DNA from 2 places in the Micromonospora sp. WMMD734 genome. Region 1 is predicted to be linked to the other one. Evidence: riboswitches for the same ligand, from Rfam matches in the RefSeq annotation. Region 1 holds a riboswitch; the other holds the start of a gene.

Evidence for each region. Region 1 has a riboswitch for S-adenosylmethionine ahead of thrC (threonine synthase). Riboswitches for the same ligand answer to the same signal wherever they lie in the genome.
Region 2: it holds a riboswitch for S-adenosylmethionine, as region 1 does, so the genes downstream of both, ACN267_RS09875 (ABC transporter substrate-binding protein) here and thrC (threonine synthase) in region 1, are expected to answer to the same signal.

Annotation. Positions count from the first base shown of each region.
Region 1 is NZ_JBMHMK010000001.1:6,314,655-6,324,306, reverse strand. Features, by position in the region: gene ACN267_RS27480 (hypothetical protein) at 1-65, opposite strand, end outside; gene ACN267_RS27475 (cold-shock protein) at 840-1,043, opposite strand; gene ACN267_RS27470 (GNAT family N-acetyltransferase) at 1,267-1,797, shown strand; gene paaN (phenylacetic acid degradation protein PaaN) at 1,994-3,667, opposite strand; gene ACN267_RS27460 (GNAT family N-acetyltransferase) at 3,720-4,883, opposite strand; gene thrC (threonine synthase) at 5,201-6,487, opposite strand; SAM riboswitch class I at 6,496-6,631, opposite strand; gene ACN267_RS27450 (hypothetical protein) at 6,908-7,651, shown strand; gene ACN267_RS27445 (DoxX family protein) at 7,700-8,149, opposite strand; gene ACN267_RS27440 (hypothetical protein) at 9,124-9,652, shown strand, end outside.
Region 2 is NZ_JBMHMK010000001.1:2,348,255-2,357,906, reverse strand. Features, by position in the region: gene ACN267_RS09885 (amino acid ABC transporter ATP-binding protein) at 1-521, opposite strand, end outside; gene ACN267_RS09880 (amino acid ABC transporter permease) at 518-1,327, opposite strand; gene ACN267_RS09875 (ABC transporter substrate-binding protein) at 1,370-2,266, opposite strand; SAM riboswitch class IV at 2,539-2,651, opposite strand; gene ACN267_RS09870 (winged helix-turn-helix transcriptional regulator) at 2,719-3,114, opposite strand; gene ACN267_RS09865 (SDR family oxidoreductase) at 3,235-4,083, shown strand; gene ACN267_RS09860 (RNA 2'-phosphotransferase) at 4,158-4,694, shown strand; gene ACN267_RS09855 (GAF and ANTAR domain-containing protein) at 4,872-5,582, shown strand; gene ACN267_RS09850 (GAF and ANTAR domain-containing protein) at 5,594-6,325, opposite strand; gene ACN267_RS09845 (SGNH/GDSL hydrolase family protein) at 6,620-7,252, shown strand; gene ACN267_RS09840 (urease subunit gamma) at 7,629-7,931, shown strand; gene ACN267_RS09835 (urease subunit beta) at 7,928-8,287, shown strand; gene ACN267_RS09830 (urease subunit alpha) at 8,284-9,652, shown strand, end outside.

The DNA.
Region 1 (9,652 bases):
AGGTCGCTGAGGTAGTCCTCGGGCAACGAGCCGTCGGCGGGCAGCACGGTCGCGTCGGGTCCCATGCCGAGCGAGAGTAGGGACACCGCCACCGCCGGCACGACCTGGGTCAGCAGCAGCAACGGCAGCAGGGGCCGCCAGCTGCGTCGTACCGCGCCGGCACACCTGCCGAACCACCCCTCCAGGCCGGCGTACGGGGGGTTGACCAGCGGGTCCTCCGGGCCCCACCGGCCGGCGTACGGCGCAGGACCGCCACCCTGGCCGGGGTACGGACCGACCCCCGGCGGGAGGCTGCCGGCAGGCGGCTGGCCCCAGCCAGGCGGCCCGACCCCGGGCTGACCCCAACCGGGCTGACCCCACCCGGGCTGCCCGGACGGTGCGCCCCAGCCAGGCTGCCCGGGGGACGTGCCCCAAGCGGGTTGCCCGGAGGGCGTGCCCCAGCCAGGCTGCCCGGGGGACGTGCCCCAGGCGGGTTGCCCGGAGGGTGTGCCCGAGGGCTGCTGGCCGGAGGGCGTGCCCGAAGGCGGTTGCCCCCACGGGCCGCCCGGGGACCCGGCAGCGGGGTCGGGCGGGCCCGAAGGCGACTGGTCGGACATGAACCCTCCTCAGCGGGACGCCTGGACGGTTCACGATCTTTCCCGGCACCGGCCTGCGCCGCCAGCCGCCACCCGGACGGCCCGACGGGCCCGAACCCGCCCCGACCACCGGAGCGGCCCGGAGGTGAGACCCGCCCGACCGCCGGGGACGGCCCGGAGGTAGGAACCCCCGGCCACGGGGGCGGCCCTGGGGCGGGACCTGGTACGCCCCGTCACCGGGGAGGGGCGGGACCGGCGAGGAGGTCAGGCGATGACGCGGACCCGTTCGGCCTGCGGGCCCTTCTGGCCCTGGGCGATCTCGAACTCCACCCGCTGACCGTCGTCGAGCGCCTTGTAGCCGTCCATTTCGATGGCGGAGAAGTGGACGAAGACGTCCTGCCCGCCGTCGACGGCGATGAAGCCGTAGCCCTTTTCGGAGTTGAACCACTTGACGGTGCCCTGTGCCACGGTGCACTTCCTCACTCTGCGCGGCGTTCCCCAACTCCGGATTGCCGGCGGGCCGACAGCGGAGAGCCACCGTTCCGGCGGTCGGTGAGGGCCGCTGAATCGGTGACCGAAATCGCACGCTACACGAGGAGTGACGACAGCGCACGACCACAAATAGGGGCAAATCAGACGGGTATCGACCCGGTCACCCATCGGTGAACGTCGCTGCGGTATGCATGCCTGCATGACCTCTGCCCCGGCCCCACCGGCGACCCGCACGGCCCCCGTGCACCGGGTGCGTCCGCAGGACGCGGCCCGGATGCGGGCGCTGCGGCTGGAGATGCTCGCGGACGCGCCGCTGGCCTTCCTGGAGACGGTCGCCGAGGCAGCCGCCCGCCCGCACGCCGACTACGCGGCCCGGGTCGCGTACGTCTCCCAGGGGTGCCACACCGCCCAGTTCGTGGCCGACCCCGGCGGCCGGCTGGTCGGGCACGCGGGCGGCACCATCTCCCCCGACGAGCCGGGCCTGACGGTGGTCTACGCGGTCTACGTGACCCCCACGTGGCGGGGTACCGGCCTGCTCGGCGCGCTGATCGACGAGGTCGCCGCCTGGTCGCGCGCCTGCGGCCGGCCACAGCTCATGCTGGAGGTGGTGGTCGGCAACGACCGGGCCTGCCGGGCCTACCGTCGCCTGGGCTTCACCGACACCGGGGTACGCGTCCCGCACCCCAAGATCCCCGCCCTCAACGAACTCCAGATGCGCCGCCCCGCCTGACCCGCCGCCCCTCCCCCTCCCTCCCCTCCCCCTCCCCCGCCCCGCCCGGCCTCCCCCGTGATCAAGAGGTTTAGGTCAAGTGATCAAGAGGTTCAGGTCAACCAGCCGCCCGGATCTGACGCAAACCTCTTGATCACCGGGGCTGGCCGGACGGGGGCGGGACGGACGGGGTGGGGCGGGGCGGGCGGGGTGGGGTTTAGGCGGGGCGGCGGGACTGGATGATGCGGAAGCGGTTGGCCACGTAGGCGCCGTCGGTGAGGGCGGCGTTGGCGGCCGGGTTCGCGCCGCTGCCGTGGAAGTCCGAGAAGGCGGCGGACTGGTTGACGAAGACCCCGCCGGTGAGGTTGGCCGACAGGTGCACCCCGGCGTCGATCGCGGCGGCCTCGGCGGCGTCCAGCACCGCCTCGTCGGTGGAGTAGACGGCGGCGGTCAGCGCGCCGCACTCGCCCACGGTGGACCGGAGGATCTCCAGGCCGTGCGCGGTCGAGTCGGTGGCGATGACGAACGAGATCGGCCCGAACCACTCCCGGCCGTAGACCTCGGTGTCGGTGGCGGCGAGCTTGACGATGGTCGGCGTCCGGACCACCGCGTCGGGCAGCGCCGGGTGTGTGACGGTACGCGACTCCAGCACCGCCTCACCGACCTTGGTGACCTCGTCGAGGCGTTCCAACACCCCGTCGTTGACGATCGCGCCGGTCAGCTCCACCCCCCGGGCCGGATCGGCGGTGAGCTTCCCGACGGCGGCGGCGATGCCGGCGGCCACCTCGTCGAAGCTCTTGTGCCCCTGGTCGGTGTCGATGCCGGCGGCGGGGATCAGAATGTTCTGCGAGGTGGTGCACATCTGTCCGCTGTAGAGGGTCAGCGTGAAGCCCAGGTTGCGGCACATCCCGGCGAAGTCGTCGGTGGAGTCGATGACGACGGTGTTCAGGCCGGCCTTCTCGGTGTAGACGGTCGCCTGCCGGGCGTTGGCCTCCAGCCAGTCGCCGTACCCGGTGGAACCGGTGAAGTCGACGATCTTCACGGCGGGGTGCAGGGCCAGGGTGGAGGCGAGCTTCTCGCCGGGGGCCTCGGGGGCGAGCAGCACCAGGTCGGGGTCGAAGCCGGCCTCGGCGAGCACCTCCCGGGCGTACTTCACGGTGATCGCCAGGGGCAGCACCGCGCGGGGGTGCGGCTTGACCACCACCGGGTTGCCGGTGACCAGCGAGGCGAACAGCCCGGGGTACGAGTTCCAGGTCGGGAAGGTGTTGCAACCGATGACCAGGGCCACCCCGCGCGGCACCACGTGGAACGTCTTGGTCATCCGCAGCGGGTCGCCCTTGCCGGCGGCCTTCTCCCAGCCGGCCGTCCCCGGGTGCCGGGTCATCTCGGCGTACGCGTAGGCGATCGCCTCCAGGGCCCGGTCCAGTGCGTGCGCGCCACCGGCCTGGAACGCCATCACGAACGCCTGGCCGCTGGTGAACTGCACCGCGTTGGCCAGTTCGAAGATGTGCTTGTGCAGCCGGGCGAGGATCTCCAGGCAGACTCCCGCCCGGGTCTGTGGGCCGGCGTCGCGCCAGGCCGGCAGGGCGGCGGAGGCGGCGGCGACCACCTCGTCCGCGCCCGGGTGCGGGTAGCGCACGTCCAGGGCCACCCCGAACGGGCTCGTCTCGGTGGCCACCCGGTCGCCCGCGCCGGGCTGGTCGAGCGGGAAGTCCCCACCGAGGTACGCCTCGAAGGCGGCCCTGCCGTCGGCGGCGGCGGTCTCGCCGTACACCCGGGGGCTGGGCGATTCGGGGTAGGCGGACCAGTACCCGCGTTCGGTGATCGCGGTCAGCGCGCGGTGCAGGGTGTCGGCGTGCCTGTCGTACAGCGGGTGCGGGGTCTCCGTCATGCCCGCCATCATGCAACAGATCACGACCAGATCAGTAGGGGCGTGTCACAGTTCAGATGGTCAACTGCCACTCCGTGGACCCGGCCACCGGCCGGAACCCGAGCTGCTCGTTGATCGCGATCATGTGGCTGTTCGCCGCCGCGTTGTAGGTGTCGACCGCGCCCAGCTCCGGCTCGTACGCCAGGGTGTGTTCGAGGTTCTCGGCCTTGCAGAGCAGGCCGAGCCGGTGCCCCCGGTGGGCCGGGTCGACGATGGTGATCTGCTGCCAGGCGTGCCGGGTGGTGTTCGCGGCCAGGCTGAGCACGCTCCAGGCGACCAACCGGCCGGACGCCCCGTGCACGGCGGCGACGCTGTACCGGCGGACGCCCCGCGCGTCCAGCGCCCGCTCCATGCCCTGGAGGCGCTCGGCGTCCATCCGCTCGGGTTCCCATTCCAGGTCGCCCAGGGGTGCGTCGGCCAGCAGCCGACCCTCCAGGTAGGCGAGGTCGGCGAGGTGTTCCGGCGGCGGGTGGCCGTGCCAGCGGACGGTGCGGTAGCCGGCTGCGGTCGACTGCGCCCTGGCCCGCAGCGCCGCCAGCCGGTCCCGGTCGAGCGCGGTGACGTCGAGCCGGCGGCGGACGTCGACCAGCGCCGGCCGGGCGCCGAGCGCCGCCGCGAAGGCGGCCCCGGGAAACTCCCCCACCGGGGTGGCCCCGGCCGCTCCGGCCGACGGCTGCCCGCCCAGGCCACCCGACGCCGACGCACCCGGCTCATCGGGTGTCGTCCCACCCGGACCGCCTGACGCCGACGCACCCGGCCCGACCGGCGTCGTCCCGCCCGGGATCGCCCCGCCCGGCCCGTCCGGTAGCGGGGTCACGGCGGAGCCGACCACCCGCTTGCAACCGGCCTCCCGGAGCAGCCGCCGCGCGTGGGCGGCCAATGCCCGTCCCACTCCGCGCCGCCGGTACGCCGGATCCACGGCCAGTTCGATGCTGGCGTTCTCGGTGTTGTCCAGCAGGTGCAGGTTGATCCGGACCCAGCCGACGGGCACCCCGTCGAGCCGGGCCACCGACCACCTGGTGTCGATGCCGGGCATCGGGTGCCACAGCGCCGCCTCGAACCGTCGCCGGCACAGCGGCGGCAGGTCGGGCGATTCCGTCGCCTCGACCGTGGCCGCGATCCGGTAGGCCGCGTCGAGGGTGGGCTGATCGGTCCGGTCGATCGTTGCGATGTCCAGGGCCACGCCGCGAGTCTTTCCCGTGGACGACATCGGGGGCCAGCGGATTTCCGCTGGCCCCCGGTTCACGTTGGTCGGGAGGGACGTTCGCACAACGCCTCCGGCGTTGGGTCGCAAGAACTTGAAAAGTCTCCGGCGAAAGCCCTCCCGCACGGAGCATCTTCCGCCGCCCGGTTCCTGCCGTCAAGTCCTTCCCGGTGGGTTTTCACCACCCACCGCGAAAACCCGGTCACCCAGAGATCCACTCGGGCCGCCCAGCGCCCATGATCGACACGCGCACGGGGCCGACCACGCAGGGTGCGGGCGGCGCGCCGGGTTCAGGCGAGGAGGCCGGCGTCGCGGGCGGCCCGCAGGGACGGCTTGATCCGGTGGGTGGGGCCGACCTGACCGGCGACCGCGTCGATGGTCTTGAGGCCCTCGCCGGTGTTGAAGACGACCGTCTCGGCGGTCGGGTCGAGCCGACCGGACTCGACGAGCTTGCGCAGCACCGCCACGGTCACCCCGCCGGCCGTCTCGGCGAAGACGCCCGTGGTGCGGGCCAGCAGCCGGATGCCGGCGCGGATCTCGTCGTCGTCGACGTACTCCATCCAGCCGCCGGTGCGCCGGACCGCCTCCAGGGCGTACAGGCCGGCGGCGGGGTCACCGATGTTGAGCGACTTGGCGATGCCGGTCGGCCGGACCGGGGTGATGGTGTCGGTGTCGGCGTGCAGGGCGGCGGCGATCGGGTTGCAACCTGCCGACTGGGCGCCGAACACCTTCCAGCCCCCGGCCGGCGCTTCGACCAGGCCGATCTCGACCAGCTCGGTGAACGCCTTGTCGATCTTGGTGAGCAGTTCGCCGGAGGCCATCGGGATGACCACCTGGGCCGGGATCCGCCAGCCGAGCTGCTCGGCCACCTCGTACCCGAGGGTCTTGGAGCCCTCGGCGTAGTAGGGCCGGACGTTGACGTTGACGAAGGCGGTGTCCTCGAACTCGTCGGTCTCCACCAGCTCACCGCAGAGCCGGTTCACGTCGTCGTACGAGCCGTCGATGGCGACCAGGTCGCCGCCGTAGACGGCGGTGGTGATCACCTTGCCCTGCTCCAGGTCGCCCGGGATGAAGACCACCGAGGGCGCACCGGCGCGGGCCGCGTGGGCGGCCACCGAGTTGGCCAGGTTGCCGGTCGAGGCGCAGGCGAACCGCTCGAAGCCGAGCGCCTTCGCGGCGGTGAGTGCCACCGAGACCACCCGGTCCTTGAACGAGTGGGTCGGGTTGGCGCTGTCGTCCTTGACCCACAGCGGCGCGCTGATGCCCAGCTCGGCGGCGAGGTTGGGCGCGGCCACCAGCGGGGTCAGCCCGGGGTCGAGGGTGACCCGGGTGGCCGGGTCCTGGCCGGCGGGCAGGAGGGCGGCGTACCGCCAGATGTTCTGCGGGCCGGCCTCGATCTGCTCCCGGGTGACGCGGGCCAGCGCGGCGGTGTCGTAGTCGACCTCCAGCGGGCCGAAACACTCGTGACAGGCGTGCTGCGCGGCGAGCGGGTAGCGGGCGGAACAGGCGCGGCAGACCAGCGCGCGGGCGGGGCTGGCGGTGGTGTCGATACCGGGGGCGGCGAGCGTCGACGTCATGTCGATTCCTCTCATCTTTCCCCGCATCGCACCCTGCGGCGGGGACGGAATTGGCACCTGCCCCGCCGGACGCTCAGCGATGAGCGCGCGGGGTGGTTGCCGGGGCGTCGTCGGGCCGTATCCCTCAGCCCCTCTGGATGAGGTATGCAGTTGTGGGACCGAGTCTAGGCAGCTTCGCGGCCTTCGCCCAGCCGGCTTCCCACGGTGTGAGCCACCCCGCTGCCGGACCTCGGCCGGGCACCCCGGCCGGCACCCTTGTTTCGGGGAAGTTTCCAGCTCAACACGGCCGTACGCACCGGGCCGGGAAAGCCGTACGCCGGCCCCCCGGTCGGCCCCTGACCGCGCTCCGACAGGCCGACCCGGGCCGCCCGTGGAGCCGATGACCGATATTGCCATCGATCAGTACGGTGCGGTCACCTGATGTCGAGAGAGGACCCCCCGGCCATGCGACGGATCCCGTTGAGCCTCACCAGCCTCGCCCTGGTCTGCCTGCTCACCGCGTGCGGGGGTGAGCAGGGCCCGACGGAGGCGGCGACGCCCACGGTCAGCCCGTCCACCGAGCCCTCCACCGCCTCGGTGTTGAACGCGACCACGCCCGACCCGATGCCCACCAGCGCCAAGCCGGCCCCGCAGCAGAAGAGCGCCTCCGGCACCGCCCCGGCGGCCACCACCACCGCCCCGGCACCTGTGGTCAAGGCTCCGTTGACCTGCGCCCATCTGGCGGGCGCCAAGCTCGGCAGCAGCAAGACGCCCTACAACGGCTACCCGGACTACCTGCCGTTGACCGAGGGGCAGTGGTCGGGCGAGGACGGCGCGACCGTGACGCTCCAGAAGCCCTGCGGCATCGGCGACCTCGACGGCGACGGCGCGGACGACGCGGTCGGTGTGGTCTCGGTCAACTCCGGGGGCAGCGGCACCTTCTACACCGTCGCGGTGTGGCGCAACAGCGGCGGCCTGCCGGTGTTCCGGGCGCTGACCGACCTCGGCGACCGGACCCCGGTCGTGTCGATCAGTGTGGCCGGGCGGCGGGCCACCGTCGTCTGGTTGACCCGCAGCCCCAGCCGGGGCATGGCCGAACTGGACATCAGGCGCACGTCGGTCTACAAGCTCTCCGGCAGCACGCTCACCGAGGTGAGCCACTCCGACGCCCCCTACAACCCCTGACCGGACGGGTCGCCGGGGCCACCTGCCCCGGCGACCCGGATCGGTGGGTCAGACCGGCACCGAGCTGGGCTCGGACACCGGGGTCGCCGGGGCGTCGGAACGCCGGCCGCCGAGCAGCGTGTCGAGCGCCCAGGAACCCGGGCCAAGCACCGCGATCAGCAGGAACGACCAGCAGAACAGCGCGGACAGTTCCCCACCGTTGCGCATCGGCAGCAGCCCTTCGGGCTGGTGCACCACGAAGTAGGCGTACGCCATCGAGCCGGACGCGAGCAGCGCCGCGGGCCGGGTGAACAGACCGGCGAGCACGAGTGCGCCGCAGACCAGCTGGATCAGCGCGGCCCACCAGCCCGGCCAGGTGCCGAGCGGGACGGCCTTGCCGGTCATCGGGTTGCCGCCGAACAACCCGAAGACCGACGACAGGCCGTGCAGCATGAACAGCAGGCCGATGACGATGCGGTACAGGGACAGGGTCGGCCCGCCGAGCCGAGAGACGTTCATGGGAACCTCCATGGAAGGGATTACTTCCCACCCATGATGAGGCATCGAAGCACTTAAATCGATAAATTCTTTGTTACTGGGAAGATCCCGTCGCGAGACAATACCCCACCTTCCACACCCCGGGTCACCGCCCGCCGGCCGACGCCGGCCGACCGACCCCCACCCCGCCCCCACACCCCGGGCCGACCACCCGCGGGGCCGTCGGCGCGGCACGGAACATAATGATTGTTAACTATTAATTAACTGTCATCAAGTTCATACCTCCCGTTTATGGTAAATGAATATGCGCACAATTCGCGTGACCCGTGGCGGGCGCATCGCCCAACGGGCGGTGGAACCATCCGACCCCGACCACCACCTCCCGCCGCGACGCAGCCGGCGCGGCTCCCCGACCGACGCTCCCGGCCGACACTCCCGCACCACACCGTGCGACGTGCACGTTCACTGAGCGCGCCGACAGGCGTGGAGCGAGCCGGCCACCCCGGCGGCGGCCGACACCCGGGACCGTCCGCCCCGGCCCGTGCGCCGGCTTCGGACGACAGCAACCGGTTGGCGCGATATTCCCGGGACACCCCGAAAGCCGGACCCATCAGCAATTTTCGCGACGCCACCCCCGGGCATCCTGCGGCACCTCCGAGCCGCCACCCAGCGCCCCGGCCGACCCCCCGGGCAGTTCAATAATCCTTAACAACCAGTACCACGACATCGACCTACGTAATACGTTAGCCTCGTCACCACGTTACGCCCGGAACTGCGGACCCACCCCCCTGTTCATCAGCCGTCCACACCACACCCATCGGCCCGTGATGCCCGTGTCGACAATTTCCTATTTCCGTCGTACGAGGCACCCCGGGCGACCGGTGCTGCGATTCCGCGCGTCACGTCGATTATCCATTCGCCCTGGTCGAGAGCGGTCTGCCCACTCCCCGTCCCGGCTGACGCCACCTCGACCAGCATTCACGGAGAGGACCACCGTGCGACGTCGACCACTCCTGCCGTCACGACTTCTGGCCGCATTCGGCACGCTGATTCTGCTACCCGTTCTCGCCACCCCGGCCAGCGCCGACACCCCGTCCGAATCGATACGGCTGCTCGCCAAGGCCGCCGCCGACGAGTGTTTCGCCGGTGTCGGGGTCGACTACCCTCCGGGGCCGCCCTGCGCCGAGGGACAACCCAAGGTCAACCAGTCGTACGTCTGGGGGCTCGCCCAGGCCGGCCGCCGGCTCTGGTTCGGCACCGGAGCGAACGTGCTCTGCCTCAAGCCCAAGGGCTACCAGGTCCGGGAACCGATCCTCAACGACGACTACGTCTGCGAGTTCAACCAGAGCCAGCCGGCCCGGAACAATCCGGCCTGGCCGGCCACCCTCGGCGACCACCGCGCACCCGAGGTCTACACCTACGACCTGGCCACCGAACGGCTCACCGAGCGCACCGCCGACATCACGTCGGCCTCCCCGGCGGACGCCAACCTGTTGAACACCACGGCCGGGCTGCGCAGCGCCG
Region 2 (9,652 bases), 4.0 Mb from region 1:
GAGGTGGCCTCGTCGAAGAGCATCACCTCAGGTTGCAGGGCCAGCGCGCGGGCGATGGCGACCCGCTGCTGCTGCCCGCCGGAGAGGTGGGCGGGTCGGGACTCGGCCTTGGCGGCGAGGCCGACCAGCGCCAGCTGGGAACGGGCCAGCGCGACCGCCTCCTCCTCGGGCAGCTTCTTGAGCCGGCGCAGGGCCAGGGTGATGTTGCGCAGCACGGTCATGTGCGGGAACAGGTTGAACTGCTGGAAGACCATCCCGACGCGTTGCCGCAGGGCGTCCGGGTCGTCGCGCAGCACGCTGCGCCCGTCGAGCAGGACGTCACCGGTGTCCGGTTCGATCAGCCGGTTGACGGTGCGCAGCAGGGTGGACTTGCCGGAGCCGGACGGGCCGATGACGCAGGCCGTCGCGCCCCGGGCGACGTCCAGGTCGACGCCGCGCAGCACCCGGTTCGTCCCGAAGGCCAGGTGCACGTCACGGACGGCGAGGCTGACCGGGGTGGTGGTCGCGGTGCCGGCGGTCATCGGGGATCCTTTCGGGTGGGACGCGGTCGCGGTAGGGCGGTCTCGCCGGCCAGGGCCAGCCCGCCGTCGTCGTCGGGGTCGGAGTCGGGGTCGACGGTGACCGTCCGGCCCCGGCGCAGCCGGCGGTCGATGGCGTTGACCGCATGGGTCAACGGGACGGTCAGCAGCAGGTAGCACAGGCCGGCCAGTAGCAGCGCCGACTGGTTGCCGGTGTTGGCGGCGTAGTCCTGCCCGATCCGGAACAGTTCCCGCTGGCTGGCCAGCAGGCCGAGGAAGTAGACCAGGCTGGAGTCCTTGATCAACGCGATCAGCTGGTTGACCCAGGCCGGTAGCACCCGGCGTACCCCCTGCGGGACGATAACCAGGCGCATCGCCTCACCCCAGGAGAACCCGAGCGCGCGGGCCCCCTCCAGCTGCGCCGCCTCCACGCTCTGGATGCCGGAGCGGAAGATCTCCCCGATGTACGCGGCGGCGATCAGCGACAGCGCGAGGATACCCAGCGGGTACGGGTTCGGCCCCCACACCTGCATGCCGAGCGGGGCCAGGCCGACACCGATCAGCAGGATGGTGGCGGCGGCCGGCAGGCCCCGGAACACGTCGGTGTAGACCCGGGCCGGCCACCGCAACCAGCGGGTACGGGAGATGCCCGCCACGGCCAGCGCCATGCCCAGCACCGAGCCGAGCAGGGCGGCGGAGACCGCCAGGATCAGCGTGTTGGGCAGCCCGACGGTCAGCATCTCGGGCAGCGCCTCGCGCATGGACTCCCCGTTGAAGAACGTCTCCCACAGGGTGCTCAACGGATCCATCGTGTTTCTCCTACCGCCCCGCTCGCTGGTCTGGTCGTACCGTCAGGAGGTGGCCGAGGCCGACGGCGTCGTCGCGTCCGGGGCGGTGACGTCGCCGCTGCCGGGGGTGAAGCCGGCCGGGATCGGCCGACCCGGGTAGTACTGCTGCTGGAGCCGGGTCCAGGTGCCGTCGGCGATGACCTCGTCGAGGCCCTTGTCCAGCGCCTCGCGCAGCGCGTCGTTGCCCTTGGCGACGGCGTACGCGGTGGGGGCCGGGCTCAGTTCGGTGGCCGCCACCGTGATCTTGCCGTTGCTGTCGGCGGCGGACTTCTCGCCGATCTCGGCGGGGGCGATCCAGGCGTCGGCGGTGCCGGCCTTGAGCTGGTTGATCGCCCCGTTGTAGTCGGGCACCCGCACCGGGTCGAGCTTGCGCGAGGTGGCGTAGTCGTCCTGCACGGTGCCCTGCACGACCACCACCCGCTTGCCGGCGAGCTGGTCGAAGCCGGTGAGCGGGGAGCCGGCCGGCACGTCGAGGCCGAAGTAGCCGAAGTCGTACCCGTTGCCGAAGTCGACGGTCTTGCGGCGGGCCTCGGTGACGGTGATCGAGGAGCTGCCGACGTCGAACTTGCGGTTGTTGACCTGGGAGAGCAGCGCCGAGAAGTCGGTGCCGACGAACTCGACCGTCAGCCCGACCCTGCCGGCGACGGCGACGAGCAGGTCGTTGTCGAAGCCGGTGAACCTGCCGTCCTTGAGGTAGACGTTCGGTGGGGCGTCGGTGAGCGTGCCGGCGCGCAGCACACCGGGCTGGAGCAGGCCGTACGGGTTGTCGGCCGGCTCGGTGTCGCCGCCGCAGGCGGTCAGCGCGGTGCCGGCGAGCAGGGCGGCGACGCCGAGCGCGGCGACCCGCTTCCACGCGGCGCGGGGCAGTCGGGGGGTGGGCAGGGCAGGAAGGAATCGCACGGGTGTCTCCGGAGGTGGTCGGGCGGCGGCGGACGCGCGCCGCCGACGGGATGCCCGCCGGGCATCCCGCTGAGGTGTCACGGGAAGAGGGGTTCGACTAGCGGCGACAGGAGTCGCTGTGTACCCGCATGAGGTCGACGTGTCGCCGCCTGACCAGCCGTACGCCGACGGACCGGACGCCGGGTCGGGTCACGACGGTGACGCCGTCGCCGGGCGGGGCGGGTGAGTGGTTCGACACGGGTTCTCCCTGATCGGTGTCGACCTGGGTGACCAGGCCACGCTTGCACCGGGCCGTTCACCGGTGCCTGGTCCTCACCCGGAGCACCCCACCGTGGCGGAGGGTTGCCGGCCAGCGAGCCGGGGCTTGACGCTGGCGCTCATGACCTGCCCGAAATCTAGCAGCAGCGCCCCGCCGGTCGTCCACCCGTTATGACGGCCCTCACGTCCGCCCCTTACCGTCGGGCGGGTCGCGTGGTGGCCGGCGGGCGGCGCAGGACCTCGGCGTCGTAGCGGACCCGGGCGGCCTGCACGTCGGCGAGGTGGGTGGTGGCCCAGGCTTCCAGGCCGGAGACCAGGTCGAGCAGGCTGTGGCCCAGGTCGGTGAGGGCGTAGTCGACCCGGGGCGGGACGCTGGCGTGCACGGTGCGGGTGACCAGGCCGTCGCGTTCCAGCCCGCGCAGGGTCTGGGTGAGCATCTTCTGGCTGATCCCGTCGATGTGTTCGGCGAGTTCGCCGTAGCGCCGCTCGCCGTCGGCGAGGGTGAGCACGACGAGCACGCTCCACCGGTCGCCGATCCGGTCGATGACCTGCCGGCTGCCGCAGTCGCGTTGGAACGGGTCGGGTCGCATCCCCTTACTCTCCATCAGTGCGTCACAAACTTCAAGGTGCCTACTCTCCGTCGGGAAGTATCGGCTCCCACCTGCGTGTTGGCCAGTACGACAAGAACACGTCATCCGAAGGAGAGCGCCATGTCCGTCGTCGTCACCGGAGCCACCGGCCACCTGGGTCGCCTGATCGTCGAATCCCTGCTGCGTCGGGGCGTACCTGCCGGGCAGATCGTGGCCCTCGGCCGCACCGTGGACCGGCTCGCCGACCTCGCCGACCGGGGTGTCGTGGTCCGGGCGGCCGACTACACCGACCCCGACTCGCTGCGCGCCGCCTTCACCGACGCCGAGAAGCTGATGTTCGTCTCCGGCAGCGAGGTCGGCCAGCGGGTGCCCCAGCACCACAACGTGATCGAGGCCGCCCGACAGGCCGGCGTCGGCCTGGTCGTCTACACCAGCATCGCCCACGCCGACACCTCCGACCTGCTGCTGGCCGCCGAACACCGGGCCACCGAGGAGGAACTGCGCGCCTCGGGCCTGCCGTACGTGCTGCTGCGCAACAGCTGGTACCTGGAGAACTACACAGGTCAACTGGCCAACTACCTGGCCCACGGGGTCGCCGGGTCGGCCGGCGACGGCCGGGTCAGCGCCGCCACCCGGGCCGACTACGCCGAGGCCGCCGCCGTGGTGCTCACCACCGAGGGCCACGCCGGTCAGGTCTACGAACTGGGCGGCGAGGCGTTCACCATGACCGAACTGGCCGCCGAGGTGTCCCGCCAGAGTGGACACGACGTCCGCTACACCGACCTGCCGGTGCCGGCGTACACCGAGGTGCTCGTCTCCGCCGGGCTGCCCGAGCCGTACGCCGCCACCCTGGCCGACGCCGACCGGGGCATCGCCCACGGGGCGTTGTACGTGCCGGTGGAGCACCTGGAGAAGCTGCTCGGTCGCCGGCCCATCACCCTCGCCGAGGCGCTGCGCGTCGCCGGCTGACCCGGCGGCGACGGGCGGGCACGGCACCGGATAACCGGTGGAGCGGGCCCGCCACCGGCCCGACAATGCTCGACATGGATCACCACACGCTGGTGCGGACCAGCAAACGGATCGCACTGGCCCTGCGCCACCGACCCGCCCGGTTCGGACTCGCTCCCGACCCGGGCGGGTGGGTGGCCGTCAGCGACCTGCTGGCCGCCCTGCGGATCGACAGGTCCACCCTCGACGCCGTGGTCGCCGACAACGACAAGCAACGGTTCGCGGTGACCCGGGACGCCGACGGGGTGGACCGCATCCGGGCCAGCCAGGGCCACTCCTACCCGGTCGACCTGGGGCTGACCGGGCAGCCGCCACCCGCCCGCCTCTACCACGGCACCGGGGCCGCGGCCCTCGACTCGATCCGGGCCACCGGGCTCAACCGGGGCGCACGGCACCACGTACACCTGTCGCCGGACGTGTCGACGGCCCGGCGGGTCGGGGCCCGCCGGGGTGGTGCGGTGGTGGTGCTGACCGTCGACGCGGCGGCCATGGCCCGCGACGGCCACACCTTCTACCGCAGCGCCAACGGCGTGTGGCTCACCGACGCGGTGCCGCCCGCCTACCTGGCCTGACCGGCCCCTACGGGTCACCGGCCAGTGGTTCGTGCGGAGGCGGCCGGCTCCGGGTGCGGGTATGGTGCGGATTGTCGCGCACCCCGGTGCGCCGGGCCCACCGTCGGGCCGGGGGCCGACGCGCCACGCGTCCCCGCCACCGCGGCGTGGGGACGTCCGCCGGAAAGGAGTCGCGTGATGGCAGCGCCCCCGCTCTCCCCGCACGACGCCCTGACCCGACTCGGTCGGATCCGCCTCGACGAGGTGGGGGTGGACGAGGTGTTGGGGATGATCGCCGACCTGGCCTGCCGCAGCCTACGCGGGGTGTCCGAGGCGTCGGTGACCCTGCTGCGCGGCGGCAGCCCGCAGAGCGTCGCCGTCACCGGCGACAACGCGCTGCGGCTCGACGAGTGGCAGTACCGGCAGGGCCACGGGCCGTGCCTGGACGCCTCGGTCACCGGCGACACCCTCGTCGTGTCCGACACCGGCACCGAGGAACGCTGGCCGGGCTGGGCGACGCGGGCCGTCGACGCCGGCGTCGGCAGCGTGGTCGCGATCGGCCTGCCGATCCAGGAGGCGGTGGTCGGCGCCCTCAACCTCTACGGCACCCGGCCGCACGCGTTCGACGCCGAGACGGTGGAACTGGCCCGGACGTTCGCCGCGTACGCGGCGGTGGCCCTGGCCAACGCCCACCTCTACGCCAGCACCGCGACCCTGGCCGACCAGATGCGCTCGGCGATGGAGAGCCGGGCGGTGATCGAGCAGGCCAAGGGCATCATTATGGGGCAACGCCGGTGCACCGCCGACGAGGCCTTCGGCATCCTCGCCAAGCTCTCCCAGGACTCCCACCGCCGGCTGCGCGACGTCGCCGCCGCCCTCGTCGGTCGGGCCACCGCCGGTAGCCGCTGAACCGTCCTGTGTCAGCGGTCAGCGGCGGTGGGCTGACCGGGCACCGGCCGGGTGACCTGCCGCACCAGCGCCTCCGCCACGTCCCGCAGCTTGCGGTTGGAGTTCTGTGACACCCGGGCCAGCAGCGCGAACGCCTCGTCGGCCGTGCACCGGCGTTGCCCCATGATGATGCCCTTGGCCTGCTCGATCACCGCCCGGTTGCGCATCGCCTCCTGCATCTGCCCGGCCAGGGTCGCGGTGCTGTCGTAGAGGTGGGCGTTGGCCAGGGCCACCGCGGCGTGGTCGGCGAACGTCCGGGCCGGTGCGGCCAGCGGACCGAACGCGTGCGGCCGGGTGCCGTAGAGGTTGAGGGCACCGACCACCGCCTCCTGGATCGGCAGGCCCAGCGACATCGACGAACACACCCCCACGGCGTGCGCCCGGGCCGCCCACTCCGGCCAGCGTCGTTCCTCGGTCATGTCCGCCACGATCAGCACCGTGCCGGTGGTGGCCGCGTCCAGGCTCGGGCCACGGCCGTGTTCGAACTGCCACCTGTCGAGCTGGAGCGCGACCTCGCCGGTGTGGGCGGCGGTGGTCGCCTCGGTGCCGTGCACCAGGGTCACCGTCACCTCGGCGGCGTCCGGGATGCTCTCCAGGGCCACCTCGGTGATCCGGGACAGGACGGCGTCGAGGCCCATCTCGTCGTGGCGGATGGACCCCAACCGGAGGACAGCCTCGGTGAGGTCGAGCGGTGACTGCGGCATGGCGTCTGACGTCCTTGCGAACCGGCGCGAAACCACCGGCCGGAGCCGGCGGCGCGTGATGATCGGTCCATGCCGGTGGGCCGCGGGTGCAACCGCCGGGACGGGCCGGGGACCGCGCCGCTGCTTGACGCTCACGCACGACACCCGGTGGGGCGTCGGATGCGGAGCACCACTGTACCGGTCGGCCGGCCCGCACCGGCGATGGACACCACCCGCCGCGTCGACTTCTCGGCTGGTGTCCGGGTCGGACAGCGGGGGATGATGGGCGTCCGACAACGACAGGGGAGCGGACGGATGACGGTGGAGATCCCGCGCGACGGCCGGGTGTTGTTCATCGGCGACAGCATCACCGACGCCGGACGGGACCGCAGCGATCCCGCCGACCTCGGGGTGGGCTGGGCGATGATGGCCGCCGCCTGGTTCACCGCGCGGCACCCGGAGTGCCGGGCGACGTTCCGTAACCGGGGTGTCGGCGGTGACCGGGTACGCGACCTGCGGGCCCGCTGGGCGGACGACTGCCTGGCACTGTCCCCGCAGGTCGTGTCGGTGCTGATCGGCATCAACGACACCTGGCGGCGGTACAGCAGCGGCGAGACCACCACCGTCGAGGAGTTCACCGCCGACTACCGGCACCTGCTGGCCGGTGCCCGCGACGCGCTGCCCGGCGTCCGACTGGTGCTGATGGAGCCGTTCCTGCTGCCTGTCGACGACGACCAGCGGCGTTGGCACGAGGACCTGGACCCGAAGATCGACGCGGTACGCAAGCTGGCCGCCGAGTTCGACGCGACGCTGCTCGCGGTGCAGGCGCGGTTCGACGCCGCCGATGTCGACGACCGGGTGTGGACCGACGACGGGGTGCACCTGACCCCGTCCGGTCACGCCGTGCTGGCCCAGCAGTGGCTGGCGGCGGTCACCCCGGGCACCTGACCCCCGGCTGTCCCGCCCGGGGGTCAGCCGTGCCGCTGCCGCAGCCGGCGGCGGGACGGCTCGACACCCCGGCTGCGGGTTCGTGGCGCTTGCGGCCGACCCGTCCGGGCACGCCTGCGGAACGGGTCGGGCCGGCGGGGCGTTGCCACGGCCCGGGGTGATCCTCTACCGTCGGACCAGCGGTTGGCGGTGCGGTCCTTCCCAACCACCACCGCCGAGTGGCCCCGTGGCGGGCCGGGGCCGGTGGGGCCCCGGAGCATCCTGCCGGTGGCCCGTCGGCGGTCCCGTGTGTCCTCCTGCCCTGTGCCCGTTCCGCGCCCCTGGCCCGGTTCCGGCCGTTACGGTGGGAAACACGCCGAGCCGCCCGGGAGATCCCGTGTTCCTCACGCCCCACGAGCAGGACCGCCTGCTCGTCCACGTCGCCGCGGACGTCGCCCGCCGCCGGCGCGAGCGCGGACTGCGCCTCAACTATCCCGAAGCCGTCGCCCTGATCACCGCCTTCCTGCTGGAGGGCGCCCGGGACGGCCGGACCGTCACCGACCTGATGGCCGCCGGCCGGACCGTGCTCGGCCGCGACGACGTGCTGGACGGAATCCCCGAGATGCTGGGGGAGGTGCAGGTGGAGGCGACGTTCCCGGACGGCACCAAGTTGGTGACGGTGCACCACCCGATCCCGTGATCCCCGGGGAGATCCTGCCCGGCGACGGGCCGGTCGAGATCAACGTGGGGCGGCCGGTGACCACCCTGCTGGTGGTCAACACCGCCGACCGGCCGATCCAGGTCGGCTCGCACTACCACTTCGCCGAGACCAACCCGGGGCTGCGCTTCGACCGTGCCGCCGCGTACGGCCAGCGGCTCGCGGTGCCGGCGGGGACGTCGGTGCGCTTCGAGCCGGGCGTCAGCCGTACCGTCGACCTGGTGCCGCTGGGCGGGGCCCGGATCGTGCCGGGGCTGCGCGGCGAGGTCGCCGGCCCCCTCGACCCGGGGCCGGACGCCGACGGGTCCGACCCGCGCGACGCGGAGGCGGGCCGGTGAGCACCGTGGACCGGCGACGCTACGCCGACCTGTACGGCCCGACCACCGGCGACCGGATCCGGCTGGCCGACACCGACCTGCTGATCGAGGTGGAGGTCGACCACTGCGTCGGCGGGGACGAGGCGGTCTTCGGCGGCGGCAAGGTGATCCGTGAGTCGATGGGCCAGTCCCGGGCCACCCGGGCCGAGGGCGCCCTGGACACGGTGATCACCGGCGCGGTGGTGCTGGACCACTGGGGGGTGGTGAAGGCCGACGTCGGGCTGCGCGACGGGCGGATCGTGGCGCTGGGCCGGGCCGGCAACCCGGACACCATGCCCGGCGTCCACCCGGACCTGGTGATCGGCCCGTCCACCGAGGTGATCGCCGGCAACGGGCGGATCCTCACCGCCGGGGCGGTGGACACCCACGTGCACTTCATCTGCCCGCAGATCGTCACCGAGGCGCTCACCTCGGGCATCACCACCCTGGTCGGCGGGGGCACCGGCCCGGCCGAGGGCACCCGGGCCACCACGGTCACCCCGAACGCCTGGCACCTGGCCCGGATGCACGAGGCACTGGACGCCTTCCCGGTGAACGTGCTGCTGCTGGGCAAGGGCAACACGGTCTCCACCGAGGCGCTGTGGGAGCAGTTGCGGGCCGGTGCGGGTGGCTTCAAGCTCCACGAGGACTGGGGGACCACCCCGGCGGCGATCGACGCCTGCCTGCGGGTCGCCGACGCGTCCGGGGTGCAGGTGTCCATCCACACCGACACCCTCAACGAGGCCGGGTTCGTGGCCGACACGTTGCGCGCCATCGCCGGGCGGGCGATCCACTCGTACCACACCGAGGGGGCGGGGGGTGGGCACGCGCCGGACATCATCACGGTGGCCGGGGAGCCGAACGTGCTGCCGTCGTCGACGAACCCGACCCGGCCGTACACCCGCAACACCCTCGCCGAGCATCTCGACATGCTGATGGTCTGCCACCACCTCAACCCGTCGGTGCCGGAGGACCTGGCGTTCGCCGAGAGCCGGATCCGGCCGTCCACGATGGCCGCCGAGGACCTGCTGCACGATATCGGGGCGATCTCCATCATCGGCTCGGATTCGCAGGCGATGGGGCGGGTCGGCGAGGTGATCACCCGGACCTGGCAGAGCGCGCACGTGATGAAGCGCCGGGTGGGCGCGCTGCCCGGCGACGGCCCGGCCGACAACCATCGGGCCCGCCGCTACGTGGCGAAATACACCATCTGCGCGGCGATGGCCAACGGGCTGGAACGGGAGATCGGCTCGGTGGAACCGGGCAAGCTCGCCGACCTGGTGCTCTGGGACCCGGCGTTTTTCGGCGTCCGGCCGCACCTGGTGGTCAAGGGCGGGATGATCGCGT